4 regions of the Pseudomonas purpurea genome follow, and region 2 is predicted to be linked to each of the others. Evidence: predicted binding sites of a transcription regulator. Region 2 holds the regulator's gene; each other region holds the start of a gene.
The links. Region 2 encodes FliA, which starts transcription of late flagellar genes. Its sites were predicted from a motif close to CTAAAGTTTNNNNNNNNNNNGCCGNTAA; they were not measured.
Positions count from the first base shown of each region.

Region 1 (7,337 bases), 2.9 Mb from region 2:
CACCGGCACCGTGGCGCGTCGCCTGCAGGGTTTGATGGTTTCGTTGGGGCACAGTCACTATCAGGTGGTGGGGCATGATGTCGGCATGTGGGTCGGTTATGCGCTGGCCAGCGACTATCCACAGGCCATCCGCAAACTGGCGCTCTGCGAAGCGGTCATCCCTGGGTTGGCGCCCGCGCCGACGATTTTTGCCGCGCCGCAGCAGAACAAGTTCCTGTGGCATTTCATGTTCAATCAGGTTCCTGACTTGCCGCAGGTTTTGATCGCCGGCAGGGAGGCGGCGTACCTGACGTACATGTTCGACACCTGGTCTCATCGCCGCGACCGCGTGGCTGTGCAGGTGTACGTCGATGCCTACTCGGCGCCGGGTGCATTGCGCGCAGGGTTTGGTTATTACCGGGCGATCCCGGAAACCATTGAGCAGAATCTTCAGCGGGCGAAAACGCCACTTTCGATGCCGGTGCTGGCGATCGGTGCGCAGCATGCGACGAACGATGCGCCGCTGCTGACGATGCAAGGCAATGCCAGCGATTTGCGTGGCGCGGTGATTGCCGATTGTGGGCACTTCGTCACCGAAGAAGCGCCCGAAGCGTTTATCGCTCACCTGTTGCCGTTTCTTTTGGCAAACGCCTGAACAGAGGCCCGCCGTTGCGCGGGCCGTCTAGCCGATACTCATCCGGCTTGGTTCATTGCGGGGTGTACTGCCGAGCGGGAAGGGCGGTACTTTTCTGCGGGCATAAAAAAACGGCCTACCTTTCGGTAAGCCGTTTTTAGTACTTGGTGGCTACACAGGGACTTGAACCCCGGACCCCAGCATTATGAATGCTATGCTCTAACCAACTGAGCTATGTAGCCAAGTGGCGCGCATTATTGGCTCGTAATGAAGATGTGTCAAGCATAAATCTAAAATATTTCTCTACGCTTTCAACCGCTTATCGACCTGAGCCGAATAAACCGGCGCGGCGCGGGGATTAATTGAGCTGAAACCTCCCGGTATTCGCGCTCAAGGCCTTGCTGCCCTGGCTCAGTGTGTCTGCCGCCAGGTTCACGGCCCGGGCGCCTTCCAGCAAGCGTACGGCGGCCTGATCGACCTGCTGAATATTGCCGCTGACCTCGTCGGCCGTGCAAGCCTGCTCCTCAACCGCCGTCGCGATTTGCGCCAGGGTGTCGGTGACGCTCTGCACCGCCGTGGCAATTTCCCCCAGGCGTTCGCCCAGCCCGGTCACCGCTTGCGCGTCACTTTGCGCCTGACCGCACGCGGCTTCCATCAGGTTTACCGCCTCGTTGACCGTGTTGCGCAGGCTGTCGACCGTACCCGCAATCTGTGCAGTGGACGATTGAGTGCGTTGCGACAGGCTGCGCACCTCGTCGGCCACCACCGCAAAACCACGACCCTGTTCGCCCGCCCGCGCAGCTTCGATGGCGGCGTTGAGCGCCAGCAGGTTGGTCTGCTCGGCGACCCCGCGAATCGTATCGACCACCAGTTGAATCTGTTGACCCTGCTCACTGACGCGACCCAGCGCGGCCGCCGTATCGTTCAGGCGCTGATTGAGCTGCTGAATGCTCGCCGTGGTGCGCTGGCTGTCACGGCTGCTGTCGGCAGCGATGCGCTGGGTGTGCTGAGCGCTGCCGGAAGCCTGTTCGCAACTCTGGGCAACCCCTTGGGACGTCGCGGCCAGTTGCGTGGCGGCAGCGGCGATCTGGCTGATCTGCAACTGCTGGGCTTCGACTTCGCCCAGTGCACCGCTGGAATGAGTGTTGAGGGTGCGCACCGCGTCGCTCAGTTGCAGGGTTTCGTGATCGACCCCCAGCAGGCTCGTGCGCAATTGCACCACGGCGACGTTGAGCGCGGTGCTGATGGCCGCCAGTTCGTCACGTCCCTGCACCGGCACTTGCAGGCTCAGGTTGCCGTCGCGCAGGGCTTCGGCGAGCAAGGTGATGCCGCTGGCGCTGCGGCGGATCGAGGCCTGCAAACAGATGAACAGGTACAGCGCCGCCAGCAGCAGGCAACCGAAGATACTCGCCACGACGATCAACTGACGAATTGCCGAGCCGTGATAGTGATCCAGCCGTTGGTCCAGTGCTGTCAGGGATTGCTGGCGTAGTGAGGCAAAGTCGCCGAGCAGGGCGTCGAGGCTGCGTTCGAAGTCTTCCGGCTTGAGGTTGATGCTGCCGCCGAACACGCCGTCGTCGAGCACTTTCAAGCCGCTGTCGAGGCGCTTGAGGCTGTCCTGGTAGTGCGCGGCCCAAGTCTGCAACTCGCTGGGCAAACGGGCTTCGAGCAGGCTGCCGGTCTTGATGAGTTGCTCACGGGCATCGCCGATGCGGCTGCGCAGGTCGCGCAGTTGCAGGCGGCTTTGCAGGGTGAACTGCCCGGACACCACGGACGCCTGGCCGACGCTGGCCAGCCGGCCCACGCGCTCGATCAGGTCGGGCGTGTGCTGGGTGGCGATCTGCGTGAGCAAGTAGGTTTCCAGCCAAGGCGCGAGGGTCAGGCGATTGTCCATGACGATCTGCTCGCGCAACGCTTGCAACGCGCTGAGGGCGGCAGTGAAGCGCTCATAGCCATCGGGCCACCAACCCACGCTGCTCAGGCTTTTGGAATCCAGGCCCGCGAGCGCGGCTTGCAGGGCTTGATAGCGGCTGAGGGTTTGCGCTTCGGCGCCTTCTGCTTGCAGCGTGCTGCCCAAATCGATGGCTGCCTGGTTGAGCGCGGGTGAAACTCCATCGAAGGCGGCCATCGCCGCCAGCGTCGCCGGTGTGGGTTGGCGATTGGTTTCGGTGGCGCGCCAGCGGGCGGCGCGATCACGTTGGGCGGCGAGCAGGTTGTCCAGGGTGTCGAGGGCCAGCAACTGGCTCACCCCGGCGCGTTCGCCGGCAAGCAGGTTGAGTTTGTCGCGATAATCCTGGCCAATCATCCACAAGCTGCCGGCCAGCGGCAGGATAAACAGCAGAAACAACAACTGAAACTTGCGCGCGAAACCAAAACGCCCAAGCAGTCTGATCCCCGGTGATAAAAACGCCTGCATGCCCGACGACTCCCCTGAGCAACACGCACCGTTGGCGTGCGGTGACGGCGCGATGGCCGAAACCTGTGCCCGCAAAAAAAGGCCTCGAAAGTTCACGGCCACCGGCGGTGTCGGCCAGGGCTGGGGTGAAACTTCCCATTCTCGGTGCCCTTTGTAAGGGCCCGCGTTGAAGTGGAGAGACAAGGCAAGATTCAGACCATGGCTTTACGCTATCAGCCATCTTCGACGAATGCCAGGTCGTTAGCAGGCTAAGGGGATGGCGCTGCCGCACTGAAAAATGGCACATTGACGCACCTGCAACTGCGCTCCCATCCGCTGTATGGAAACTCTCATGGCTCTCAGTAATGTTCAGTCCGCCGCAACGTCGGCGTCCGCTGCTTCGCAAAGCAGTCCCCTGGTCATGCGTATCATCGGTGCGGTGGCGCTGGCGCATTTGATCAACGACCTCATTCAGTCGGTGCTGCCGTCGATCTACCCGATGCTCAAGGCCAACTATGGCCTGACGTTCACCCAGGTCGGCCTGATCACGCTGACCTTTCAGCTCACCGCATCGCTGTTGCAGCCGTGGGTCGGTTACCACACCGATCGTCATCCCAAGCCATGGCTATTGCCGGCCGGGAGCGTTTGCACGCTGATCGGTATTTTGATGATGTCGGTGGTCGGCAGCTTCCCGATGATTCTGCTAGCGGCGGGGTTGATCGGGATCGGTTCCTCGACCTTTCACCCGGAAGCTTCTCGCGTGGCGCGGCTGGCCTCGGGCGGACGCTTTGGTTTGGCGCAGTCGACGTTCCAGGTGGGCGGTAATGCCGGTTCAGCCTTCGGGCCATTGCTGGCGGCGGCCATCATTATTCCGTTTGGCCAGGGTAACGTTGCCTGGTTCGGCCTGTTCGCGGTGTTTGCGCTGGTGCTGCTGTATGGCATCAGTCGCTGGTACGCCCATCACTTGAACCTGTTCAAGCTCAAACAAGGCCAGGCGGCGACTCACGGGCTGTCGAAGGGCAGGGTGACCAGTGCGTTGGTGGTGCTCGGTTTACTGGTGTTCTCCAAGTATTTCTACATGTCCAGCCTCACCAGTTACTTCACCTTCTACCTGATCGAGAAATTCGACCTGTCGGTGGCCAGTTCACAGTTGCATCTGTTCCTGTTCCTGGGGGCCGTAGCGGCGGGGACCTTCTTTGGCGGGCCGATTGGCGACAGGATCGGCCGTAAGGCGGTGATCTGGTTCTCGATCCTCGGCGTTGCACCGTTCACCTTGCTCCTGCCTCACGTTGATTTGTTCTGGACCAGCGTCCTCAGTGTGGTCATCGGTTTCATCCTGGCTTCGGCGTTCTCGGCCATTGTGGTGTATGCGCAGGAATTGGTGCCAGGCAATGTCGGGATGATCGCCGGGATCTTCTTCGGTCTGATGTTTGGTTTCGGTGGGATTGGCGCTGCATTGCTGGGGTATCTGGCGGACACTCACGGCATCGAGTACGTGTACCTGCTGTGCTCGTTTCTGCCATTGCTGGGAGTGTTGGCGATCTTCCTGCCGCGCACCAAAAAGGCCTGACCTGATACAAAAACAAGGTGGGAGCGAGCAGGTTCGTTCCCACACGTAGTTCATTCAGGAAACAGCCGCGCACAGACGCGGCTTTTTCTTGGGCGCGATTTTTCTGTTGAGGGTTTCAATGGATTGCGCAGGCCCGTGATCCATGGGCTTGAGCCTTTTCGGCTGGATTTTTTTGACGAGGAGAATGAATTATTTTGACAAATATCGATTTAATGCTTTTCTGAATGATATTGATTTGCATTACACTTCGTCCCCTTCAGTGCTCCGCAATGGTGCATGTTGGCTCAACAAGGACAGTTTGTGATGAAGAACACCCCCTGCCTTTTCAACTCTCTTTTCCTGACAGCCGGCGTACTACTAGCCGCCCCGGCGTTGCAAGCAGAGGAGATTGGTGAGGTCGATAAGCATAACGTGACCGAACTCGACACCTCGTTTGTCACCGCCACGGGGGGAGCAACCGACCTTCGCGATGCGCCAGCCAGTGTCAGTGTCATCTCCCGCGAAGAAATCGAACGTCAACCGGTGTATGACCTCAACACCTTGTTGCGGCGCATTCCCGGTGTCACTGGCGGCTTCGGCCCGGTGGGCGAACAGTCGAAGATCAAGCTGCGAGGCCTCGATGACAAGTACACCCTGATTCTGGTCGACGGCAAACGTATCGGCAGTTCATCGGACTTGAGCTATCGCCGTGACCTTGGGCGCCAGGACCTCAACTGGATCGCGCCGAGCATGATCGAGCGCATCGAGATCGTGCGTGGCCCGATGTCTTCGCTGTATGGCTCGGATGCCATGGGCGGGGTGATCAACATCATCACTCGCAAGGTGTCGAAAACCTGGAGTGGTTCGGCCAACGTCAACACCACCATTCCCGAAGATTCCGACCGTGGCCAGACCACCCAGACCAGCCTCAACCTGTCCGGGCCGCTGACCGATTCCCTGGGCCTGCGCCTGGGTGCGAATCTGACGCGCCGCGCGGCCGATGAAGTCGAGGCCCGTCGCGACAAGACAGGTGAGTTCATGTATGGCGACGGCGCCGGTGGCTCCAAGGATCATAGCCTCAACGCTTTGCTCGACTGGCGCATCAACGACGAGCAGAGTTTGTCGTTTGAAGCCGTGCACGGCGTTGAGCGGTCCTGGTCGAGCAAAAAGACCTTCGGCGACTGGGGCGAAACGATCGGTGCCCAATTCGGCGCCGGGCGACTGATCCGCGACAGCTACACCCTTTCCCACACCGGAGACTGGAGTTTCGGTAGCTCGAAAGTGGACATGTACCTGAACAAATTCAAGAACGACATCGATTGGGGCAAGGCCAGTTCGGAAGAGAAGATCGTCGAAGGCAGCCTCAACATTCCGTTTGAGTTCTTGCTCAATCAGCGCCTGACAGTGGGCGGGCAGTGGAAGCGCGAAGAGCTGACCAACAGCGATACGCTCGGCACCGTACCGGTGGACTACCAGGGGGCTCCCGTGAGCGGCGCCACGCTGAAAGGGGATTACTCGGCGGCCTTCATCGAGGATGAGCTGTTCCTGCTCGACAACCTGACCCTGACCCTGGGTAACCGCTTCGACCACAGTGAGGAGTACGGCAACCACAACAGCCCGCGCGCGTATCTGGTCTACCATCCGCATCCAGACTGGACGGTGCGTGGCGGTGTGTCCAAAGGCTTTCGTGCGCCGAGCCTGAAAGAAGGCAGCGCCGGTGCGGCGACTGAATCCGGTGGTCGCGGCTGTGGCTCGCTGCGACCTCTGGGCTACACCACCGGCAGTTGCTGGATGGCCGGTAACCCGAACCTGGCCCCGGAAACCAGCGTCAACAAAGAAGTGGGCGTGTCCTTTGACCGCGATGGTTGGGAGGCGGGCCTGACCTACTTCCATACCGACTTCGAGGACAAGATCGAGTACGCACCGTTGGGTTTCTACCAGGGTCGCTGGTGGACCATGCTGGAAAACGTCGAAAAGGCGCGTACCCGTGGTTGGGAAGGTTCGGTTCGCGTACCGCTGACGGATTCCGTGGACTGGCGCACCAATGCCACTTACATGCTTGAAAGCAAAAACCTGTCCACGGGTGAAGACCTGATCAGCGCGCCAAAACTGTCTGCGTTCAGTGCGATCAACTGGCAGGTGACGGATCAGCTAAACACCGAAGTTTCGGCGCAGCATGTGGGTAAACAACGTGGCGTTGGCACCGATTTCGTCAAGTCGTACACCACCTATGACCTGACCGCGAATCTGGCCGTGACCAAATGGCTGACGTTGAATGCGGGCGTACAGAACCTGTTGGATGAAGATCTGCGCGATGGCTCGACGACCTTCTACGTGCCTGGCCGGGCGTTCTTTGCGGGGGCTACGACGTACTTCTAGGAATGGCGGTGCGGGGCAGGGCGTTACCAATCGCCTGCCCCAAACGCAAAAAAGCCCGCCACCTTCTCCCTGATCTACAGAGAGGGTGGCGGGCTTTTCAGTCCGCCTGAAACAGGAGGATTACCGTTAGACGTTAAAGCGGAAGTGCATCACGTCGCCGTCTTTGACGATGTATTCCTTGCCTTCCAGGCGCCATTTACCGGCTTCCTTGGTACCGGCTTCACCTTTGTACTGGATGAAATCGTCGTAGGCGATCACTTCGGCGCGGATGAAGCCTTTTTCGAAGTCGGTGTGGATCACGCCAGCGGCTTGTGGTGCGGTGGCACCGACGCGGACGGTCCAGGCGCGGACTTCTTCGACGCCAGCGGTGAAGTAGGTCTGCAGGTGCAGCATTTCGTAGC
Region 1 covers NZ_CP150918.1:4,830,774-4,838,110, reverse strand. Annotated here, with positions in the region: gene AABM54_RS21650 (alpha/beta hydrolase) at 1-634, shown strand, start outside; tRNA gene AABM54_RS21645 (tRNA-Met) at 779-855, opposite strand; gene AABM54_RS21640 (methyl-accepting chemotaxis protein) at 972-3,029, opposite strand; gene AABM54_RS21635 (MFS transporter) at 3,361-4,578, shown strand; gene AABM54_RS21630 (TonB-dependent receptor) at 4,882-6,936, shown strand; gene ychF (redox-regulated ATPase YchF) at 7,063-7,337, opposite strand, start outside.
Region 1: a site for FliA is predicted at 3,071-3,098, ahead of AABM54_RS21640 (methyl-accepting chemotaxis protein). Genes of this name have one in related genera too.

Region 2 (7,337 bases):
CGGTTCGGCCAGGCGAGCCAACGCCGCCAGCAACTCCGGCGTTGCTGCCGTGATCGGTGAACGCTCGCGGACTTCGCTGAACATGCTGTTCACCGCGTCGAGCGCTTCGAGAACCACGTCCATCAATTCCGAGTCGACGCGACGCTCACCCTTGCGCAGGATGTCGAACACGTTTTCGGCGATGTGACAGCACTCCACCAGCTCGTTGAGCTGGAGGAAGCCGGCGCCCCCTTTTACAGTGTGAAAACCGCGAAAAATTGCATTGAGCAAGTCCGCATCATCCGGTCGGCTTTCAAGCTCGACCAGTTGCTCGGACAGTTGCTCTAGAATCTCGCCGGCCTCAACCAGGAAATCCTGAAGGATCTCTTCATCGGCGCCGAAGCTCATTAATGGGGTGCTCCTACAGGTCTAAACCTAAAATCCAAGGCTGGAAAGCAAATCGTCCACATCGTCCTGACCGGACACAACGTCTTCACGTTTATCGGCATGAATCTGCGGACCTTCACCCTGCGTGAGATGTTTTTGTGGATCTTTTTCGGCCAACATCGCTTCGCGGTCATGCTCGATGCCTGCAAAGCGGTCGACTTGACTGGCCATCAGTACGAGTTTGAGCAGATTGCTTTCGACTTCGGTGACCAGTTGGGTCACACGCTTGATGACTTGCCCGGTGAGGTCCTGGTAGTCCTGAGCCAGCAGAATGTCATTGAGGTTGTTCGACACGACGTGAGTGTTCTCGACGCTGCGCGTCAGGAAACCGTCAACGCGTCTTGCCAGCTCACGAAATTCCTCGGCACCGACTTCACGCCGCATGAACCGGCCCCAGTCCGCACTCAAGGCCTGGGCATCAGTGCTCAGGCCATTGACCAGCGGGGTGCTGTTCTCGACCAGATCCATGGTGCGGTTGGCCGCAGCCTCGGTCAGCTTGACCACATAGGACAGGCGTTCGGTGGCATCCGTGATCTGCGACACTTCCTCGGCTTGAGGCATGTGCGGGTCAATCTGAAAATTGACGATCGCGCTGTGCAGCTCGCGAGTGAGCTTGCCAACTTCCTGGTACAGGCCGCGATCACGGGTCTGATTGAGCTCATGGATCAGTTGCACCGCATCGCCGAACTTGCCTTTTTCAAGGCTGTCGACCAGTTCGCGGGCATGTTTTTTCAGGGTCGATTCAAAATCGCCCTGTGAAGATTCGTTGTGCTCCATAGCTCCCCCGTGGCGGATGCATCAACCGATGCGTTCGAAGATTTTTTCGATCTTGTCTTTCAACGCCTGGGCCGTGAAGGGTTTGACCACATAGCCGTTAACACCGGCCTGAGCGGCTTCGATGATCTGCTCGCGCTTCGCTTCAGCGGTCACCATCAATACGGGCAGGTGCTTGAGCTTTTCATCGGCACGCACGTGGCGCAGCAGATCGATACCGGTCATGCCAGGCATGTTCCAGTCCGTTACCAGAAAGTCGATGCTGCCGCTGTTGAGTACAGGGATGGCGGTAGTGCCGTCGTCTGCCTCGACCGTGTTGGTGAACCCAAGGTCACGCAACAGGTTTTTTATGATCCGCCGCATCGTTGAGAAGTCATCAACGATGAGGATTTTCATGTTCTTGTCCAATTCGACCTCCAAGCAGTCTTAAACGCGCTCAGCACCTGAACGCGCCATTTCAATCAATCCGGCGTAACACTCAACAACTGTCTGGAGTACAACGGGCCGAGACCGGTTCAGCCTAAGCCGTACCAGCCTCGTTCGCAGCGCCCCATACGGCCTGTCAACGCGCTCGCCACTCCCCCAAACGCCCCCGCAAACGGGCCGCGCACTGGCTGTGTAACTGGCTGACCCGCGATTCGCTGACCCCCAGGACCTCACCGATTTCCTTGAGGTTCAGCTCTTCGTCGTAGTACAGCGCCAACACCAGTCGCTCACGCTCCGGCAAATTGGCAATCGCGTCCGCCAGCGCAGCCTGGAAACGTTCGTCTTCCAGGTCACGCGACGGCTCGAGATGAGCACTCGCGCCATCCTCATGCAGCCCTTCATGCTCGCCGTCCTGCAACAGATCGTCGAAGCTGAACAGCCGGCTGCCCAAGGTGTCGTTCAAAATCCCGTAATAATCATCGAGACTCAATTGGAGTTCGGCCGCAACCTCGTGATCTTTAGCGTCGCGGCCGGTTTTAGCTTCAATCGAGCGAATTGCGTCGCTGACCATGCGGGTATTGCGGTGAACCGAACGTGGCGCCCAGTCCCCCTTGCGTACTTCATCGAGCATCGCCCCACGGATGCGGATCCCCGCATACGTCTCGAAGCTTGCACCTTTGCTTGCGTCGTACTTGGTTGACACTTCGAGCAAGCCGATCATCCCGGCCTGGATCAAATCCTCGACCTGGACACTGGCCGGCAGGCGAGCCAACAAGTGATAGGCAATACGCTTGACCAGTGGCGCGTAGCGCTCGATCAATTCGTACTGGGCGTCACGTGCCGACTTCTTGTAAAGGTTGTAACCGCTGGCCGTCATAGCACAGGTCCTGCCGTTTGTTGCACGAGACGCTCGACGAAAAACTCCAGGTGCCCGCGCGGGTTGGCAGGCAATGGCCAGGTATCGACCTTCTGTGCAATGGCCTTGAACGCCAGCGCGCACTTGGAACGCGGAAAGGCTTCATAGACCGCACGTTGCTTCTGCACTGCCTTGCGCACGCTCTCGTCGTAGGGAACGGCACCGACGTATTGTAAGGCGACGTCCAGGAAGCGATCCGTGACCTTGGTCAACTTGGCGAACAGATTGCGACCTTCTTGAGGGCTTTGTGCCATGTTGGCCAGCACGCGGAAGCGGTTCATGCCGTAATCGCGGTTAAGCAGTTTGATCAGGGCATAGGCGTCGGTGATCGAGGTCGGCTCGTCGCAGACCACCAGCAGTACTTCTTGCGCGGCGCGAACGAAACTGACTACCGAGTCACCAATACCGGCAGCGGTGTCGATGACGAGTACGTCGAGGTTGTCGCCGATATCGCTGAACGCCTGAATCAGGCCGGCATGCTGGGCCGGGCTCAGGTGAACCATGCTCTGGGTACCGGAAGCCGCCGGAACGATTCGAATACCGCCAGGCCCCTGCAACAATACGTCGCGCAGCTCACAGCGGCCTTCGATGACGTCGGCCAAGGTATGTTTAGGTGTCAGCCCCAGCAGGACGTCGACGTTCGCCAGACCCAGATCGGCATCCAGCAGCATGACGCGCCTGCCAAGCTCGGCGAGAGCCAGGGACAAGTTAACTGACACGTTAGTCTTCCCGACGCCACCTTTGCCGCCGGTCACCGCGATCACCTGTACGGGATGCATGCTGCCCATGTTCTTTCTTTACCTTGTCTTGCTTAGACGCGGGCTACATAACTGGCTGCGCGTTCACACTGGAACAATGCATGGCAGTCCGTCGATGTAGGTACAAATCTATTCATTAATACCTCAGCCGACCCGCTTGGTCGGGCTGTGGTAGAGATCAGCGAACATGTCAGCCATGGCCTCTTCGCTGGGTTCTTCCTGCATTTGCACACTGACGGCGCGGCTGACCAATTGGTGGCGGCGCGGCAGGTGCAGGTCATCCGGAATACGCGGCCCATCGGTGAGATAGGCCACGGGCAGTTCGTGACTGATGGCCAAGCTCAACACTTCGCCCAGGCTTGCCGTTTCATCCAGTTTAGTCAGGATGCACCCGGCCAGCCCGCAGCGCTTGTAACTGTGATAAGCGGCGGTCAGTACCTGTTTCTGGCTGGTAGTCGCCAACACCAGATAATTCTTCGATTTGATGCCACGCCCGTTCAGGCTTTCCAACTGCATGCGCAGCGCCGGGTCGCTGGCTTGCAGGCCAGCGGTATCGATCAACACCACACGCTTGCGCAGCAGCGGATCAAGGGCTTGCGCCAGGGACTGGCCCGGGTCGACGTGGGTCACGGAAACGTTGAGGATCCGGCCCAGGGTCTTGAGCTGCTCCTGCGCACCGATACGGTAGCTGTCCATGCTCACCAGTGCGATATTTTGCGCGCCGTACTTGAGCACATAACGGGCAGCCAGCTTGGCCAGAGTGGTGGTCTTGCCCATGCCGGCAGGGCCGACCATGGCAATCACGCCACCTTCTTCAAGCGGCTCGATTTCTGGCGTGCTGATCATCCGCGCCAGGTGCGCCAGCAGCATGCGCCAGGCCTGACGAGGCTCTTCGATTTCGGTGATCAGTTCCAGCAGATCGCGGGACAACGGGCCAGACAGGCCAATGCGTTGCAGGCGACGCCAGAGGTTGGCCTGGGCCGGACGGCTGCCTTGCAACTGATTCCAGGCCAGGGAGCCGAGCTGGACTTCCAGCAACTCGCGCAGGCCGTTGAGTTCGAAACGCATCGAGTCGAACGCGCGCGGATCAACGCCAGCGCTCGCCGCAGGGGCAGGTGCCGGACGCTTGGGTTCAGCGTAGGTCGGCTCGATCAACGGCTCGGCCGCAGTCAGCGGCAAACCGGCGAACAACTGCCGATTGGTGCTCGCGTCGCTGTCGCCACGCAGGCTCAGTTCAGCCTGGGCCGTGACAATGCGCGACTGGGTCTTGCGCAACTCGTCTTCGAGCTCAATGTTCGGCACGCGCGGCGCCAGAGCCGACAGCTTGTAATCCAGGGCAGCCGTCAGCTCGACACCACCGGCGATCCGGCGATTGCCAATAATGGCGGCATCAGCGCCCAGCTCATCACGAACCAGTTTCATGGCCTGACGCATATCGGCGGCGAAAAAACGCTTAACTTGCATAAACCACTACCTCAGCCGTTGGGCCCTACTGTCGCAACGATGGTCACTTGCTTGTTGTCTGGAATTTCCTGGTACGCCAACACGTGCAAACCAGGAACCGCCAGACGTCCGAATCGCGAGAGCATGGCGCGAACCGGACCGGCTACCAGCAGAATCACTGGATGACCTTGCATCTCTTGTCGCTGCGCGGCTTCGATCAACGAACGCTGCAGCTTTTCTGCCATGCTTGGCTCCAGCAGAACGCCCTCTTCCGAGCCTTGTCCTGCCTTCTGCAGACTATTGAGCAATATTTGTTCCAACCTTGGCTCCAACGTGATCACAGGCAGCTCAGACTCAGTGCCTACAATGCTTTGGACGATGGCGCGCGACACACCGACGCGCACTGCGGCAACCAGCGCGGCGGTATCTTGACTCTTGGACGCGTTGTTCGCGATGGCTTCGGCGATGCTGCGAATGTCCCGCACCGGAACCTGCTCAGCCAGCAGCGCCTGCAATACCTTGAGCAGTTGCGACAGCGAGACGACACCCGGCACCAGCTCTTCGGCGAGTTTCGGCGAGCTTTTGGCCAGCAACTGCATGAGTTGCTGAACTTCTTCGTGGCCGATCAGCTCACTGGAGTGCTTGTACAGAATCTGATTGAGGTGGGTAGCCACCACGGTACTGGCGTCGACCACGGTGTAACCGAGGGATTGGGCCTGGGCACGCTGACTGATCTCGATCCACACCGCCTCCAGACCAAAGGCCGGATCTTTGGCGGTAATGCCGTTGAGCGTGCCGTAGACCTGGCCCGGGTTGATCGCCAGCTCGCGATCCGGGTAAATCTCGGCCTCGGCCAGGATCACCCCCATCAAAGTCAGGCGATAAGCGCTTGGCGCCAGGTCAAGGTTGTCGCGGATGTGCACGGTCGGCATCAGGAAGCCCAGATCCTGGGAGAGCTTCTTGCGCACACCCTTGATCCGCGCCAGCAACTGGCCACCCTGATTACGGTCCACCAGCGGAATCAGCCGATAGCCGACTTCCAGGCCGATCATGTCGATCGGCGTGACGTCATCCCAGCCCAGCTCTTTGGTTTCCATGGCTCGAGCCGGCGAAGGCAGCAGTTCCTGCTGACGCTGAACCTCGGCCAATGCCTGAACCTTGACGGTGTTTTGTTTCTTCCAGAACAGGTACGCAGCCCCACCCGCCACCGCCGCCATGCTCAGGAAGGAAAAGTGCGGCATGCCGGGCACCAGGCCCATGACCGCCATCAGACCGGCCGCTACAGCCAGCGCCTTGGGCGAGGCGAACATCTGCCGGTTGATCTGTTTGCCCATGTCTTCCGAGCCGGAAGCACGGGTCACCATGATCGCCGCAGCGGTCGACAGCAACAGTGATGGCAATTGCGCCACCAAACCGTCACCAATGGTCAGCAAGGCGTAAACCTTGCCCGCATCGCCGAACGTCATGTTGTGCTGGAAGATACCGACCGCCATGCCGCCGATCAGGTTGATGAACAGGATCAGCAGGCCCGCGATGGCGTCACCGCGAACGAACTTGCTGGCACCGTCCATCGAACCGTAGAACTCGGCCTCCTGGGCCACTTCCATACGGCGCAGCTTGGCCTGGTTCTGGTCGATCAGGCCGGCGTTCAGATCGGCGTCGATCGCCATTTGTTTGCCGGGCATCGCATCGAGGGTGAAACGCGCACTGACCTCGGAGATCCGCCCGGCACCCTTGGTCACCACGACGAAGTTGATGATCATCAGGATCGCGAAAACCACGATACCGACCACGTAGTTACCGCCGATCACCACCTCACCGAAGGCCTGAATCACCTTACCGGCCGCGGCATGGCCGTCCTGACCGTGGAGCATCACCACACGGGTCGACGCCACGTTCAGCGCCAGTCGCAACAGCGTGGCCACCAGCAGGATGGTCGGGAACACCGCGAAATCCAGCGGCCGCAGGGCGTAAACGCAAACCAGCAGCACGACAATCGACAGTGCGATGTTGAACGTGAAGAACACGTCGAGCAGGAACGGCGGGACCGGCAACATCATCATGGCCAGCATGACCAACAGCAACAGCGGCACACCCAGATTGCCTCGACTGAGGTCTGCCAGGTTGCTGCGGGCATTGTTGATTAACTGAGAGCGATCCACCGGTTTTCCTCGTTCCTTAAAGCAAACTTTTGACGCCTGAAGCAGGCGCAGGGCGGCTACTGCAAGAAGCCTTCCAACTTTTGCCAAGGACGGAAATAGAGCGCTTCAGGGACTGGATTTTTTGCTGACCGGGCTTAAGCCATCGCGACCCGACTTGCCCGCGATGAGGGCGGATTATTCAACACAAGGGTCAGGAATCGCGACGCAGGTCCGGCGGAATCGGCAGGTCGGCCAGTGGTTCCGGGCGCTTGCCCTTGCCCGCGCGATGCTGGCGGATCTGGTAGACGTAGGCCAGTACCTGGGCAACCGCCAGATAGAGCCCGCCCGGGATTTCTTCTTCCAGCTCGGTGGAGTAATAGATCGAACGCGCCAGCGCTGGCGATTCGAGCAGCAGCACGTTGTTGACCACGGCGATTTCACGAATTTTCAACG
Region 2 covers NZ_CP150918.1:1,836,408-1,843,744, reverse strand. Annotated here, with positions in the region: gene AABM54_RS08230 (chemotaxis protein CheA) at 1-387, opposite strand, end outside; gene AABM54_RS08225 (protein phosphatase CheZ) at 415-1,203, opposite strand; gene AABM54_RS08220 (chemotaxis response regulator CheY) at 1,225-1,596, opposite strand; gene fliA (RNA polymerase sigma factor FliA) at 1,763-2,503, opposite strand; gene fleN (flagellar synthesis regulator FleN) at 2,500-3,330, opposite strand; gene flhF (flagellar biosynthesis protein FlhF) at 3,445-4,764, opposite strand; gene flhA (flagellar biosynthesis protein FlhA) at 4,776-6,905, opposite strand; gene flhB (flagellar biosynthesis protein FlhB) at 7,096-7,337, opposite strand, start outside.

Region 3 (7,337 bases), 1.2 Mb from region 2:
TTCCCTAATGCCCGCATTGCCTCGGTGGGTTACGCCTGCGTCGATGCCGGGCTGGTGGGTGCCAGCACCCGCGATTGCGGGTTGGGTGAACACCGGGCCTTTGACGGACACACCCACGTGGAGATTGTCGATGAACAGACCGGCGAAGTGATCGATGAGTGTGATCGCGCCGGCCCTGCTGGTAATCAGCAATCTGACGCGCCGGCTCATGCCGATGCTGCGCTATCCGGTCGGTGACCGTGCGTGCTGGCGTGAACCCTCGGGGAGCGCCCGACGCAAATTCGCCTTGCAGGGTCGCAGCGCACAGAGCCAGCGGGTGCGCGTCGGGATCGCCTCGCTGCTTGCAGACGAAATCAGCGAGATCGTTCAACGGCTGACGGGAAGCTTGCAATGGCAAGTGGTCATCCAGAGCGATGGCCACAAGGACCGCATCACCTTGAAATGGGCCGGCAACACGGATACCACGCCTGCCGTCGATCTGGCGCTGCGTGACACGCTGATTCATCACGATGCGGCGATCCGCCGGATGGTCGACGATGCTCAGCTCGAGGTTGAAGTGCTGCGGTGTTCCGCGACCGCTTTGCAGCTTCACCCCCGTAGCGGTAAGCACCTGCCGTTCCTGGACCTGCGCCAGTACACCGCTAAACCGCTCGAGCGTACGCCATGAACACACTCAGGCTTCGCCGCTTCCGGCACGTGGATGCGGCGCCGGTGAGTGACCTGTTCCGTCAGGTTTACGGCCCGCGTTATGTGCAACCCGATGTGTATTTTCCCAACATGATCAGCCAGCACAACGCGAGCGGTCATTGGTACTCACTGTTGGCGGTGGATGGCGACACGGTGGTCGGCCATGCCGCGCTGTGCCGCGATCCACTTGACCCGGCGCACGCGGAGCTGGCGTTGATCCTGGTTCACCCCGACGCGCAAGGCCGGCACATCGCGACCCAACTCGGGCGTGAGCTGCTGCGCCGCTCATCTCGACTGGGGCTGGAAATCGTCTCGATCAAGCAAGTCACCAGCCATCCATTTAGCCAGAAAATGGCCGGCACCCTCGGGTTTCACAGCACCGGGCTGCTGCCCGACTACGTGCCCTCACCCTTCGGCAACCCGCATCAGGAAACCATCGTGCTGGGCTATGCGATGGTCAATGGGCATGCCCGACCGCTTCCGCCCCTGCACTGGCCTGATCGCTATCAGGCCTTGGGTGAGCGGTTGGCCGAGGCATTCGGGATGTGCGCGGCGGTTGCGCAACGGCCAGCCCGGCCGTTGCAGGTTTGTCAGCACCATGAACGCATTGAGTTGACCGTCCAGAACCTGCGCTCACAGACGATCGATCAACTGCGGCGGTTGCCTGAGCACTGGCTGGTTTCCCTCAGGCTTGAGCTTTCCCGGCGGTTCAGCCAACAGCTGGAAGCACTGTCATTGGCAGGCTTTGTGTTTACCGGCCTGATGCCCGCGAGCCAGGGTTGGTTCGCGTTGTTTCATCGAGGCGCCAGGCACCAACCGCTGAAGCTGTGCTGTACGCACATGCAACGGCTGCATGACGACGTGCAAGCGGTAGCTGCACACCGGGAAACACATCACGCGCCGTCAGCCGCCTGAATCCGGGCGGCGGAAACCGATGTCAGGTTCTGCGCACAGCGCCGCCAACCAATCGACAAACACCCTCACCCGCTGGGACAACTGGCGATGAGGGGGATACAACGCCGTCAGGGGCAACCCTGGCGGCGGCATTTCCTTGAGCAGTTCGCACAAGCTGCCCTCACGCAACTGCCGCGCAACATGGTAGTAAGGCGTTTGCACCAGACCGTACCCGGCTTCGCACGCCGCCAGGTAACCATCGGCGCTGTTGACGGACACCTGTTTGGGCAGGTCGAACAAGCGCAGTTGTGATTCGACCAGAAACTCCAGACCGTACCGCTTACCTGTGGTGTTGGAGAAATACTCAACCATCTGATGCCCTGCCAAGTCGTCCAGGCAACGCGGAATGCCCCGCGCTTGCAAGTAGGCAGGACTGGCACACGTGACCTGATCCAGGATGACCAACGGCCGGGCCACCAACGAGTCGTCGAGTACCGGCCCGCCCCGCACCACGCAATCGACACCCTCGCGAATCAAATCCACGGGGCGGTCATTGAGGCCGATCTCCAACCGGATCAGCGGATAGCGAGCCGTGAACCCTGGCAGCGCCGCCATGATCACGGAGCGCCCGGTCGAGAACACCGCCTCGGTTTCATCCAGGTCCGCCAACAGCCGAACGCAGCGCTCATAGTAGGCGGCCCCGTCGAGGGTCGGATTCACCTGCCGCGTGGTGCGTTGCAACAGCTGCACACCCAGGTGCGCTTCAAGCTGCTTGATCAGGATGGTCACCGAAGCGCGCGGCAGTTGCAGACTGTCAGCAGCCTTGGCGAAACCGCCCAGCTCGACAATTCGCGTGAACACACGCATGGCGTTAAACCGATCCATGGATTGATTTGCTCGTTGATTATTTAGAAATTACAAACAGTGATAGTGCTTTTAGCCGGTTTATCCTGCGTTTGTCGAGCGTCACACTGCGCACCTCATCTTAAGGAGCTCACTGCAATGCACACTCGTCAACTGGGTAAAAACGGTCCACAAGTTTCCGCCATCGGCCTGGGCTGCATGGGTATGAGCGATTTCTACACCACCGGTACCGACACTACCGAGGCCATCGCAACCCTGCACCGGGCGCTGGAAATGGGCATCACGCTGCTGGATACCGCCGACATGTACGGCCCGCACACCAATGAAGAACTGATTGGCAAAGCCATCGTCGGCAAGCGCGACCAGGTGTTCCTGGCGAGCAAGTTCGGCATCGTCCGCGACCCGCAGAACCCCGGTGGACGCGGCATCAATGGCCGCCCGGAATACATTCGCGCCTCGATTGACGGCACCCTGAAACGCCTGGGTATCGACACCCTGGATTTGTATTACCAGCACCGGATCGACCCCGAAGTCGCCATCGAGGAAACCGTTGGCGCGATGGCCGAGCTGGTCACGGCCGGCAAGGTGCGTTATCTGGGCTTGAGCGAAGCGTCGGCGCAAACCCTGGAGCGGGCGCACAAGGTTCACCCCATCAGTGCGTTGCAAAGCGAGTATTCGTTGTGGAGCCGCGATCAGGAGCACAACGGCTGCCTTGCGACGTGCCAGCGCCTAGGCGTGGCCTTCGTGCCTTACAGCCCTTTGGGCCGGGGCTTTCTGACCGGTGCATTGAAAAGTCCCGACGACTTTGCCGCAGACGATTACCGACGCTTCAACCCGCGCTTTCAGGGGGAGAATTTCGCCAGGAACCTGCTACTGGTCAAGCAAGTACAAGCGTTGGCCGCAGAGAAAGGCGTGACGGCCGGGCAATTGGCGCTGGCCTGGGTACTGGCGCAAGGCGACTACCTGATCCCGATTCCCGGCACCAAGCAACGTACGTATCTGGAGGAAAACATTGCTGCGCTGGACGTTGTATTGAGCAGCGCCGAGTTGCAGGCACTGGAGGCGATTTTTCCAGAAGATGCCGCTGCGGGTCTGCGCTACCCGCAAGAGGTCATGGAAATGCTCAATCAATAGCACCACTGTGCATGGGCCCGCATCGGGCCCATGCCATTGAACATCAAACGACGCTTTTGATGCCTTTAGTGTTCGGTGGTGCGGTGGTGCCATTGCCCTTGCCGTATTCGAACAGGTTCTGCAGTACGTAAATGGCTTTCTTGTACTCGGGAATCAAGCCGTTGGCGTACTTGTTGCCCTTCAGGTTATTGCTCTGGATCGTGTCCAGTTGCGTGGCGAAATACTCCAGCGCATTGAATTTTTCGTCTTCTTTCTGAATGCCGAAACGGTCGAACTTGTCACCGGCGTTCATCAGCGTCAGGTACGTCACATCGGTGATCAGGCCTTGCCCTTTCAAAAAGGCGCTCATGCTGCCCAGTTGCTTGGGGGTGACACTTTGCGGATCGAAACCCTTGACGTTTCTATGCAGCTTCAGGGCATCCATCTTGGCCGTATCCAGCGCTGCCGGATTGTTACCCACCAGGGTCAACATCTGCCGCAGCTTGGCGCTCTGGCTGACCTGCTTGCCCGCGTTAGGACTTTCACGAACCAATAGGCCGGCCTTGCTGGTCCAGCCTCCAACGTTGCCGATGGTCATGACCTGGCTCCTGTTATTTGCATGTGGAAGACACAAGTCATTCGTTGCTGACATCCCTGTAGGGTGCGCATGAAAAATCCTTGTTGAGTCGATGTATGTGCCTCAAGTATCGGCAGGGCCCCGACCCTCTCCAACAAATATTTCCGCTTTTTACAATTTTCGTACATTTACGATACAAATCCACAACGCCCCGGTTTTACTAGCCAAAACAATTGTTTAACAAACCAGCGAGGGCCTCTGAAAACCCTTTGTGACGGGTTTTATACGATTTGCTGATGAGGTTTTCCGGCAAACCAACGCTGTGACCAACCGGTCGTCTGTCAGCGACCGAATCTTGCACGCTCGTACTAAAGGCGTGCTTTCCCGGGCCGATAACGTCTCAAAGCTCCGACACTTCAAGCGTCGAATAACAAGAACGCTCCACAAGGACAGGCCCATGCCCGCATTGCGCACGATTCAAGCCCGCTACACCTCGTTTCTGGTCCTGTTTATCCTGGTGCTGTTCGGGTTGACCGTGGCCGGCATCAGCCAGTTGGTGGCCCCCAAGCTGCGGCACACCGAAGAACAGGTGGTGCTGAACCGCATTGGTGAAGTGGCACAACAGATCCAGGGCGAACTGAACAAGGTTCAGGCGCAGCAACGCACTATCACCCAAACCATTCCACTGCTCGACAGCACCACCATTGATACGGTGCTGCCCGGCCTGGTGGATCAGTACGGCGAGCTCAAGGTGTTCGGCGGCGGTATCTGGCCGCTGCCCGGCCAGCGTGAGGCTGGGCGCAACAAGTTCAGCACCTTCTGGCACCGCGATGCCTCGGGCAAACTGGCGGTCAACACCTTCTGGAACAGTGACGCCGCGCCCAACTACTACGACCAGGCCTGGTACAAGGGCGGCATGCAAACGCCCCGTGGCCAATGCGCCTGGGCTGCCGCCTATAAAGATGACGCCAGTGCCGAACCCCGCACCAACTGCGCCATGGCGATCACTCGCGATGGCGTGCCGTACGGGGTGTCGACCATCGACGTGACCCTGGGCTTCTTCAACGATCTGGTCGCGCGCAAGGAAAAAGACCTGGGCGCCGAAATGCTGATCGTCGAGGCCGACGGCAAGATCATCAGCAACAGCTCGCGCATCAACGGCCCGATCGTGCTGAAAAACATCAGCGACCTCGCCGCCAGCTCAGCGCTTGCCGCCCAGGTGAAGACAGCGCTGGGCCGCCGCGACGCCACATTGCAGCGGGTCGAGTTTGACAATCAGGGCGTGGCGAATACCTTCTTCATGCGCCCCATCGAAGGCACGCCATGGTTCCTCGCCACTGCCTTGCCGACCCAACTCATCACCGCCCAACGTGACGATGTACTCGGTACGCTGAGCCTGTTGCAGATCCCGATGGTGATCCTGCTGGTGCTGTTGCAGATGTATGCAATACGCCAGTTGATCCAGCGCATGACCGCCCTGAAAGCCAACATCGATGCGCTGTCGGCCGGCGACGCCGACCTGACCCGACGCATCACCATCCGCGCCGAAGATGAACTGGGCGCCATCGGTCACTCGGTCAACACCTTCATCGCCTACCTGCAAAGCATGATCGGCGAAGTCACCCAGGCCACCGGGGCCATGGCCTCCAGCCTGGAAAAACTCCAGCAGACGTCAGCCCAGACCAACCAGATCCTGGTGCGCCACGCCAGCGAAACCGACCAGACCGTCACCGCCATCACCGAAATGAGTTCCACCGCCGACAGCGTTGCCGAGAATGCCGCCGAAACCGCCGCTTTCACCCAGCGCGCCAACGAACACGCCGACCGCTCGCGGGTGGTGGTCGGGGAAGCGTCCAGCAGCGTGATTGCCCTGATCGACGAAGTCGCCAGCGCCACGCACAAGGTCGAAAGCATGCAGCAGGATGCCCAGCGCATTACCGAAATCCTTGGGGTGATCGGGGCGATTGCCGGGCAAACCAACCTGCTGGCGTTGAACGCAGCGATTGAAGCAGCCCGGGCCGGTGAACAAGGGCGCGGTTTTGCGGTGGTCGCCGACGAGGTCCGCGCCCTCGCCGCCCGCACCCAGGACAGCACCTCGCAAATCAATGAAATGCTCAGCCGCCTGACCCAGGGTGTCAGTTCCTCGGTGACCGCCATGGAAAACACCCAGGCCAGTTGCCAATCCGCTGCCGACGCCACGGCACGGGTTAACGCCGGGCTGGATGAAATGGCCGGCTCCGTCAGCCACATCAACAGCCTGAGCACCCAGATCGCCACGGCCGCCGAACAACAGAGCGCCGTGACCGAAGAGATCAACCGCAGCATGGTGCAGATCCGCCACATGGTCGATGAACTGGTGCAAAGCGGCCACGCGACCGAGCTCAATACCCGCCAACTGCTCGAAGCCAACGGCCGGGTCAGCTCGATCATGGGGCGCTTCAAGGTGCGTTGAGCCTGTGGCTGACAAATCTGTAATCCGCGCCTCAGTTTCCTGACAGCGCCCACGGAATAAGGTCCCGTCACTCCTGAATCATCAGGCCTGACGGGACTTTTTCGTTATGCACGTCACACCTTCAAGACGCACCTTCATCAAGGGTCTGGCCGCCGGCAGCCTGCTGGCCGGGGTCGGGCTGTGGCACCCGCCCGCGTGGGCGCTCAAAGGCACGGGCCAGCCGCTGGCGTTGCGCGGCACCGAGTTTGATCTGTGGATCGGCGAATCGCCGGTCAACTTCACCGGCGCGGCACGCACCGCGATGACCATCAACGGCGGCCTGCCCGGGCCGTTGTTACGCTGGCGCGAAGGCGACACGGTGACGATCCGCGTGCGCAACCGCTTGCAGCAAGACACCTCGATCCACTGGCACGGGATCATCCTGCCGGCCAACATGGACGGTGTGCCAGGCTTGAGTTTCCAGGGCATCGCCCCGGACGGCCTCTACGAGTACCGCTTCACGCTCCGGCAAAACGGCACTTACTGGTATCACAGCCACTCCGGCCTCCAGGAGCAGGCCGGGGTGTATGGCCCGCTGGTCATCGACGCCCGCGAACCCGAACCTTTCCAGTACGACCGCGACTACGTGGTGATGCTCAGCGACTGGAGCGACCAGGCGCCCGACCAGTTGATGCGCACCTTGAAAAAACAGTCCGACTACTACAACCGCCACAAGCGCACGGTCGGCGACTTCATTACAGACGTCAGCCG
Region 3 covers NZ_CP150918.1:3,045,278-3,052,614, forward strand. Annotated here, with positions in the region: gene AABM54_RS13725 (AMP-binding protein) at 1-237, shown strand, start outside; gene AABM54_RS13730 (hypothetical protein) at 209-667, shown strand; gene AABM54_RS13735 (GNAT family N-acetyltransferase) at 664-1,602, shown strand; gene AABM54_RS13740 (LysR family transcriptional regulator) at 1,591-2,466, opposite strand; gene AABM54_RS13745 (aldo/keto reductase) at 2,584-3,579, shown strand; gene AABM54_RS13750 (hypothetical protein) at 3,623-4,156, opposite strand; gene AABM54_RS13755 (methyl-accepting chemotaxis protein) at 4,593-6,587, shown strand; gene AABM54_RS13760 (copper resistance system multicopper oxidase) at 6,694-7,337, shown strand, end outside.
Region 3: a site for FliA is predicted at 4,504-4,531, ahead of AABM54_RS13755 (methyl-accepting chemotaxis protein). Genes of this name have one in related genera too.

Region 4 (7,337 bases), 860 kb from region 2:
ACGCCTGGGCCATTTGCCGGACGCGCTGGTGACCACGTCTTACGTGCTGCTGCAAGGCGTGTTCGATGCGTTGCACGACTTCCCGCTCAAGTCCCGCCCGCTGCGCCTCGGTACGTTTGGCGACACTCAGTTGCTGGACTTCCTGCCGCTGCCGGTCAACGCCATGGCCCAGCAACACCCGTTGATCGCCGACAAAGCCTTGCAACTGGCCCTCGCCGCTATCGAGGACGGCCAGTACCAGCCCGGCGTGCAAGCCATTGCACGGACCTTCAAGCAGCGCATTCGCCAGGACTGACCGTGGAGCTGATCGACAGCCACACCCATCTGGACTTTCCGGAGTTCGACGCCGACCGCCAGACACTGTTGGCGGACTGTCGCGCCCAAGGGGTGCGGCGGATGGTGGTGCTGGGGGTTTATCAGCGCAATTGGCAGCGCCTCTGGGACCTGGTGCAACGCGATCCCGACCTGCATGCCGCGTTTGGCCTGCACCCGGTCTACCTCGATGAACACCGCCCCGCCGACCTGACGGAACTCGGCGACTGGCTGACCCGACTGGCCGGGCATCGGCAACTGTGTGCGGTGGGCGAGATCGGTCTGGATTATTTCCTGGAGGCCCTGGACCGCCAACGCCAACAGGCGCTGTTCGAGGCACAACTGCAACTGGCAGCGGACTTCGCGCTGCCCGCCCTGCTTCATGTGCGGCGCAGCCATGCGGCGGTGATTGCGATGTTGAAACGCTTCAAGCTCAAGCGCGGCGGGATCATCCATGCCTTCGCCGGCAGCCAGGAAGAAGCCCGTGAGTACATCAAGCTGGGTTTCAAACTGGGCCTGGGCGGTGCCGCGACCTGGCCGCAAGCCTTGCGCCTGCGCAAGGTGATCGCTCAACTGCCGTTGGCGAGCGTAGTGCTGGAAACCGATTCACCCGACATGGCGCCCGCAATGTTCCCCGGCCAACGCAACAGCCCGGCTCACTTGCCCGCCATTTGCGCAGCGCTGGCCGACATCATGGCCATTCCCCCCGAGCAACTGGCCACCGCCAGCACCGCCAACACCTGTGAGTTGTTCAACTGGTAGTCAGTCGGCGTGCGCCCTGGCGGCTTGCAGGATCAGCGTCATGTGCTGCCGATGCCGGGCCAGGCGCATCACCACGAAATAGACAAAAACCGCGACCAGCGAAATGTTCAACTGCTCGACCACACTGAGCAAGCCCACCCATTCCAGCACCAGCGCCACCAACAGTGCAGTGGAAACCAGCACGATCATGCTCGCGCGCAGCATCGCCAGCGCATCCAGTGACTTGAAGCGCTTGATCTGCTTCGGGCAACTGAGCTGCAAGGTTTGCTGACAGTGGGAACAGGCAAAGGCCTCATTGATCGCAATCGCGTTGAGCTGCCAGGGCTTAAGCAGCAAGGTGATCTGGCAATGGGCACAGCGGCCCTTGATTCCAATGGGTGCAGCAGTCATACACGGACTCCCTCAGGGCAGTGGCGCGATAGCCAGCGGGTCGAAAGACGCGGATCTTCCATCATTGACGACAGAAAATCAGACCGAGAAGGAAAACAGGAAACAGCCCACACACAAAGTTAATAAGTACTACAGATTGTTCAGATCAAGACAACACCGAGAATTCAGCACTCCTTCGGCACCTGACCCAATTACACGCGAAACGCACTGATCAACTGCTTCAGTTGCACCACTTGTGCGGAGAGCGCCCGGCTGGCGTCTTCGGTCTGGTGCGCGCCCTGGGCGGTGCGCTCTCCGGCACGGTTGATTTCGACGATGTTCTGGTCGATGTCGTGGGCCACCGAGGTCTGCTGCTCCACGGCGGCGGCAATTTGCTGGTTCTGATCGACGATCATGCCCACCGCGCCGAGGATGTTTTCCAGCGCCTGCTGAACCTTTTCCGACTGCCCCACCGTACCGCTCGCAGTCTGGTGGCTGACGCCCATGGCCTTCACGGCCGCGCCGACGCCGCTGTGCAGCCGGGTGATCATCTGTTCGATTTCTTCGGTTGATTGTTGCGTACGCTTGGCCAGGGTTCGCACCTCGTCGGCGACCACCGCAAAACCGCGCCCCTGTGCACCGGCCCGAGCGGCTTCGATGGCCGCATTGAGCGCCAATAGATTGGTCTGTTCGGCGATGCTTTTGATCACTTCCAGCACGCGGCTGATGGATTGGCTGTCACTGGCCAGTTGATTGACGACTTGCACCGAGGAATCAATTTCGCTGGCGAGTTGCGCAATACTGCCCTGCTGCGACTCCACCAGGCCGCGGCCGCTGATGGTTTCGTCGTTGACGCTGTGGGCGCTGCTGACCGCCGCGGCCGCGCTGCGCGCCACTTCCTGGGCTGTGGCCGACATCTGATTCATTGCCGTGGCCACCTGCTCGATCTGACTGCGTTGACCGGCCACGGCCTGATTGCTCTGGGCAGACACCGACTCCACTTGCCCGGCCTGCCGCTCGACTTCGTTGACGGTCTTGCCCACCAATTCGATCAGGTCGTGAATCTTGGCCACGGTGCCATTGAACACCTTGCCCAACTCGCCCAACTCATCGCGGCTGTGAGCGGTAAAGGTCACGGTCATGTCACCCGCCGCCACTTTTTCCATCACCGCGCCCAGACGCTTGAGCGTGGTGCGGGTCGAGGCGTAAAAGCCGCCGTAGAGGTAAAAGATCAGCACGAACACCACCGTCAGGGCCGACGCCTGAAGGACCATGTGCGTGCGGTTCTGCTCCAGACGTTGCTGTAACTGAACATCGAGAAATTTCAGCGTCGCTTCATTCAATTGGTAAGTCTGGGCCATCAACTCGCTGACCTGATCGTAAAACGCGGGCCACGGTGCATCGAGGGTGTCGGCCATGACCACTTGCTCCTCGAACAGCTCGCTGGCCTTTTTCAGCGACGCCTTGCTGGTGTCGGCCAATGAAGAGAGGCGCTCGCGGGCCGCTGCACTGGAGCTCAGCGCGTCCTGCAACTTCAGTCCGTACTCGGCCTGGAGCCTTTCGATCTGCGCCAGCAGTTCATCGAATCGGGTGCTGGAAGACGAGTTGAGAAAGCCCTGCCCCAGGGAATAGGCCCCCATCGCCCGACCTTCGCCGAGGATCTGGGTAACGTGCGGAGTGACGCTGGTAATCAGTTCGCTCAACTGACGCATGTCGCTCTGGTTGTCGCGGCTCAGGCCGGCCTGACTGGCGATGATCTGACTGAAAATCTGCGCACTGCCGAGCAACTTTTCGATCAATGCGCTTTTGCTTTGCAGCGAGTTTTCGGCTTGCTGGGCCTTGAAGGCGCTGATCATTTCATCGCGTTTGGCGTCGAACACTGCGACCAGCTCGGGGTCGACGGTCATCGCCTTCAAACCTTGCAAGTGCTGCAGGATGGTCTGCTCAAGGGCGGCGATCTTCGTCTCGACATCGCCAGCCTTGCCGGACTGGCCGAGGCTGGCGTTGATCTGTACGAGGTTGTTCAGGGTTTCCAGGTCCCGCCGCAACGCCAAGCTGCTGCCCAACAGGTCCAGGCTCTGCAATTCGACCTGGGTGCCCTGGAACTCGCGATAGGAATCGCGGACCAGGTAGAAGTTGGTCACCAGCATCGGCAGTAAAAACAGCACGCTGATCAAGCTGAACTTCATGCCGAAGCTCAGTCGGTTCATCAGTGCGACAGCAGGATAGAGCAAGCTCTTCACTGGAAGTCCCCCTAGGATTTTTTATTTTTATTGGCAGGCGCAGCCGAATACAGCAGATAGCCACTATGGCGCGCTACTTCTGTATAGCTCAAATCAAAGGGAGGCTTTGTAACTTAAGGTTAACGGCGAGATACGGTTCATCTGGACAGATGAACCCTTGCGGCGAGGGCGCTTGCTTGCTCGCCACAATGAGGTTCACTTCAGCGTTGAGGTGGTTACGGCAGAACAGTCCACAACGCAAACCCGGCATACCAGAGCACGGCGGCACGCAGCAGCAGTTCCCAGATCCGGTCCAGGCTCATGAGGCCTTCCGGCCCCGTCACGGGTGGGGGAATTTCGCCAGCCACCAGGCCAACTTTCTCGATCAACTGCGCGGCACTGATGTTCCAGTTCAGCAGTTCGTGCAACATCACCCGGCTGACTGCGACGAAATTGCCAACCAACGCGAAACTGGCCCCCAGCAGGCGCACCGGCACCCAGTCAAAGGCATGGCGCAATTGACTGGCGCGCTCCGCCAGCGCCGTGTTCTTGCTGTGTTCAGCGGCCAGCGCCAGCAGGCGATAGCTCAGGGCGGCGACCGGGCCCAGCAGGAAATACCAGAAAATCACCGCAAAAAAACTCTGGTAGGCCTGCCACAGCAGGTGGGCTTGCACCCGCTCCAGCAGTTGCTCGCCGCTGTCGGCGCAAATATCCAGGTCACGTTTGGCGACATGCGACGCCGCTTGCAGGTCCTCGCGGCGCCAGGCATCGCGAAACGGCCCAAGACCGCCGAGCAAGTCACCTCGGCCCAGGCTGTAAATCACCACCAAAACGTGCACCGGCAAGGCCAGTAAACCGTAGGCCAGCGGGTCCAGCACCACCAGTAGCAACCCCAGCAGTACGACCGGCAACAACACCAGCAAGGCCAGCACTAACCAAGGTCGCCCCGTCAGCCGTGGGCTGGCTTCCAGTTTGGCCAGCTCACGCAACCATCCCTTGTCACGCTGCACCCGCTGACGCAAGGCCGAGAACTTCTCGATCCAGACTGCCAGCAGTAACACCAGAAAACTCATTGTCCTTCCCCTTTTTCCAGAGCTGCGCGATAGCGCGCCCAGTCAAACGCAGGTCCCGGGTCAGTCTTGCGACCAGGAGCGATATCGCTGTGGCCACAAATCCGCTGCGCGGTAATAGCCGTGAAGGCGTTCTGCAATTGCCGGGTCAGGGCAATCAACGCCTGATACTGAGCGTCAGTGAACGGCAGATCATCCGTGCCTTCCAGTTCAATGCCCAGGGAAAAATCATTACAGATGTCACGTCCCTCAAAGCACGAAACACCGGCATGCCAGGCGCGCTCGAGACAGGAGACAAACTGAGTGACCGCGCCGTCACGTTCGATCAGAAAATGAGCAGACACCCGCAGCTCGGCAATCCCTTCAAAATAGGGATGTTCCGTGACATCCAATCGATTCTGGAAGAATTCCTGCACTTTGCCAGTGGCAAACTGTGCCGGAGGCAAACTGATGTTGTGGATCACCAGCAGGGAGATTTCGCCTGAAGGGCGCGCATTGAAGTTGGGTGACGGGCAGTGGCGAACGCCCTGGCACCAACCACTCGCGGAGTCCAGCTGCATACAGGTTCCTTCAACGACGCCTTTGATGCCGCCAGTATGCCGTGATCCACCGTCAGGTTGCGATCACTTGCCGTGATTGAGTCGGCGCAGGTTGCCAATCACCGACTCCAGCGCGCGATCGAACAACAACGCATCATCCAGCGCCCGGACCGTGCCACGGCGCAATTCCAGCGCCAGCCCGGTACGACTGCGCTCCAGCACCTTCATGCCGGTGCGATTGACGAAGATGTATTTGCCCGTCGGCTGGATGATCGCCGCCAACTTGCAGCGCAGGGTGTTTTCATCGTCTTCCTGAAACTCGACCCAGCACCCCAGGCGCAACTGGTCGACCTGCTGCAACCCGGCATCATCCACTGCCAGGCCCGCGCCAACGCTTTCGGCCGGGCCTTCGTCGGCGGTGGGCAGCACAATCTGCTGCAACACTTCGATCATCACCGGCAAGTCGCTGACACGCTGTTCAACCGGACGCTGCTCAGGCGCCTGGGCCGATTGCTCGAACAGGTGCACATGCAGGCCTTCGAGTTCGCTGAAAAACTCGCTGGTGGCAAACGGATCGAACGCCGCGCTGCTCAGCCCATTGCGCAACGCCTTGAGCAACCCCGGCACCAGCGCCAACAGGTGCAGGCTGGCATCGGGATCGACATGGCGCTGAACGCTCCAGATCAACTGGTCCATGGTCTGCACGCCCGCCCGCCATTCGGCCGACTGTTCGCCATGCTTGAGGCAGGTCAACAGCAGTACCTTGCTCCACGCCTCCTGGACAAAATTGACCACCGCCTGCGGCAGCACTTTACCCAGCAAGGCCTGATTCAATGCCTGCTCGACCCGCTGGCGCGCCAGTTCAGCCTTGGCCCGGCCTTCTTCGGCGTCGCGGGTACGTTGCTCCAGCAACTCGCTGCGACGACGCTCGTCGCTGGTGAAGGTCAGGAAGTCGTTCAGCAGCTCGGAGAATATCGCCGGATCGTCACCGAAGTCGTTCAGCAAGCGTTGCACCACTTGTTCGATACGCACGTACAGGCTGTCACGCTGATGGTCATCGCACGCGCCCCAGCCCATGGCCGCAGCAGCGATTTCATTGAGCAGGCGGCGAGCCGGGTGATTGCCACGGCTAAAGAAGCTTTTGTCGAGCACCGCGACTTTCAGCATCGGAATTTGCAGGCGACCGATCAACGCCTTGAGCGAGTCCGGCAGGTTGCGGTCATCGAGAATGAATTCAAAGAGCATCGCGATCAGGTTGATCACGTCCTCGTCAGCCACCCCGACCACCCGCGACTTACCACTCTTGACGCTGACCCGCGTGAGCAACTGCTCCAGCTGGTTGCGCAGGTCGAAGTCCTCGACGGCGGTCGACGCTGGCACATATTGCTGCAAGTGCGAGAGCAGGCGCAGCAGGTCGCGGGTCGAGATCGGCTGGGTCTGCGCGCTGGCCTCAAGGGTCGGCGCCACACTGCCGCGCACGTGAAAAAGCAGTTCCTGCAACGCTGCGAAGACTTCCTGCACGCTGTCATCAATCTGCGTGCTGCCTGACTTGCTTGCGCTGTCATGGGATGCGGCGTGCACGCTGGCAGCCGAACGATCCGCGGCACGGCGTGCCGGCGCAGCCTTGAGCTCGGGCAACACCCCCGTGGCGATCAGTAACTGGTTGGCTTCGGCATAGAGCTGGTCGGCGTCGCTGAGCACGTAGCGTTCGAACAGCTTGAGGATGATCAGCTTGACCTTGATCTCCACGCCCAGGTTGCGCCCGGCCTGCAAAAAATACTCGCAGAGCATCGCCGGGCCCATCGGGTTGTGCGAGTCGTCCAGCGGCTTGCCCAGCAACGCGCCCAACCGGGCCGTCAATTGGCCGAGGGCCAAGCCGTCGCGGTTGAGCACCTTGGCGACCATGGCCTCCAGGGCCACCGCCCGCTCCAGATCGTCGCTGGGGAGCTGGGTCGACGGGTCGTAGATCATCGACAGCAGCAACGCACTTTGGCTGAGGTCATAACGGGCCAGGCCGACGAAAGCCTCGAAGAACTGCTCCAGGAAACCCCGCTCGATGCTTT
Region 4 covers NZ_CP150918.1:972,572-979,908, reverse strand. Annotated here, with positions in the region: gene cra (catabolite repressor/activator) at 1-295, shown strand, start outside; gene AABM54_RS04395 (TatD family hydrolase) at 298-1,074, shown strand; gene AABM54_RS04390 (hypothetical protein) at 1,075-1,464, opposite strand; gene AABM54_RS04385 (methyl-accepting chemotaxis protein) at 1,656-3,686, opposite strand; gene ampE (regulatory signaling modulator protein AmpE) at 3,902-4,738, opposite strand; gene ampD (1,6-anhydro-N-acetylmuramyl-L-alanine amidase AmpD) at 4,735-5,295, opposite strand; gene AABM54_RS04370 (DUF1631 domain-containing protein) at 5,359-7,337, opposite strand, start outside.
Region 4: a site for FliA is predicted at 3,806-3,833, ahead of AABM54_RS04385 (methyl-accepting chemotaxis protein). Genes of this name have one in related genera too.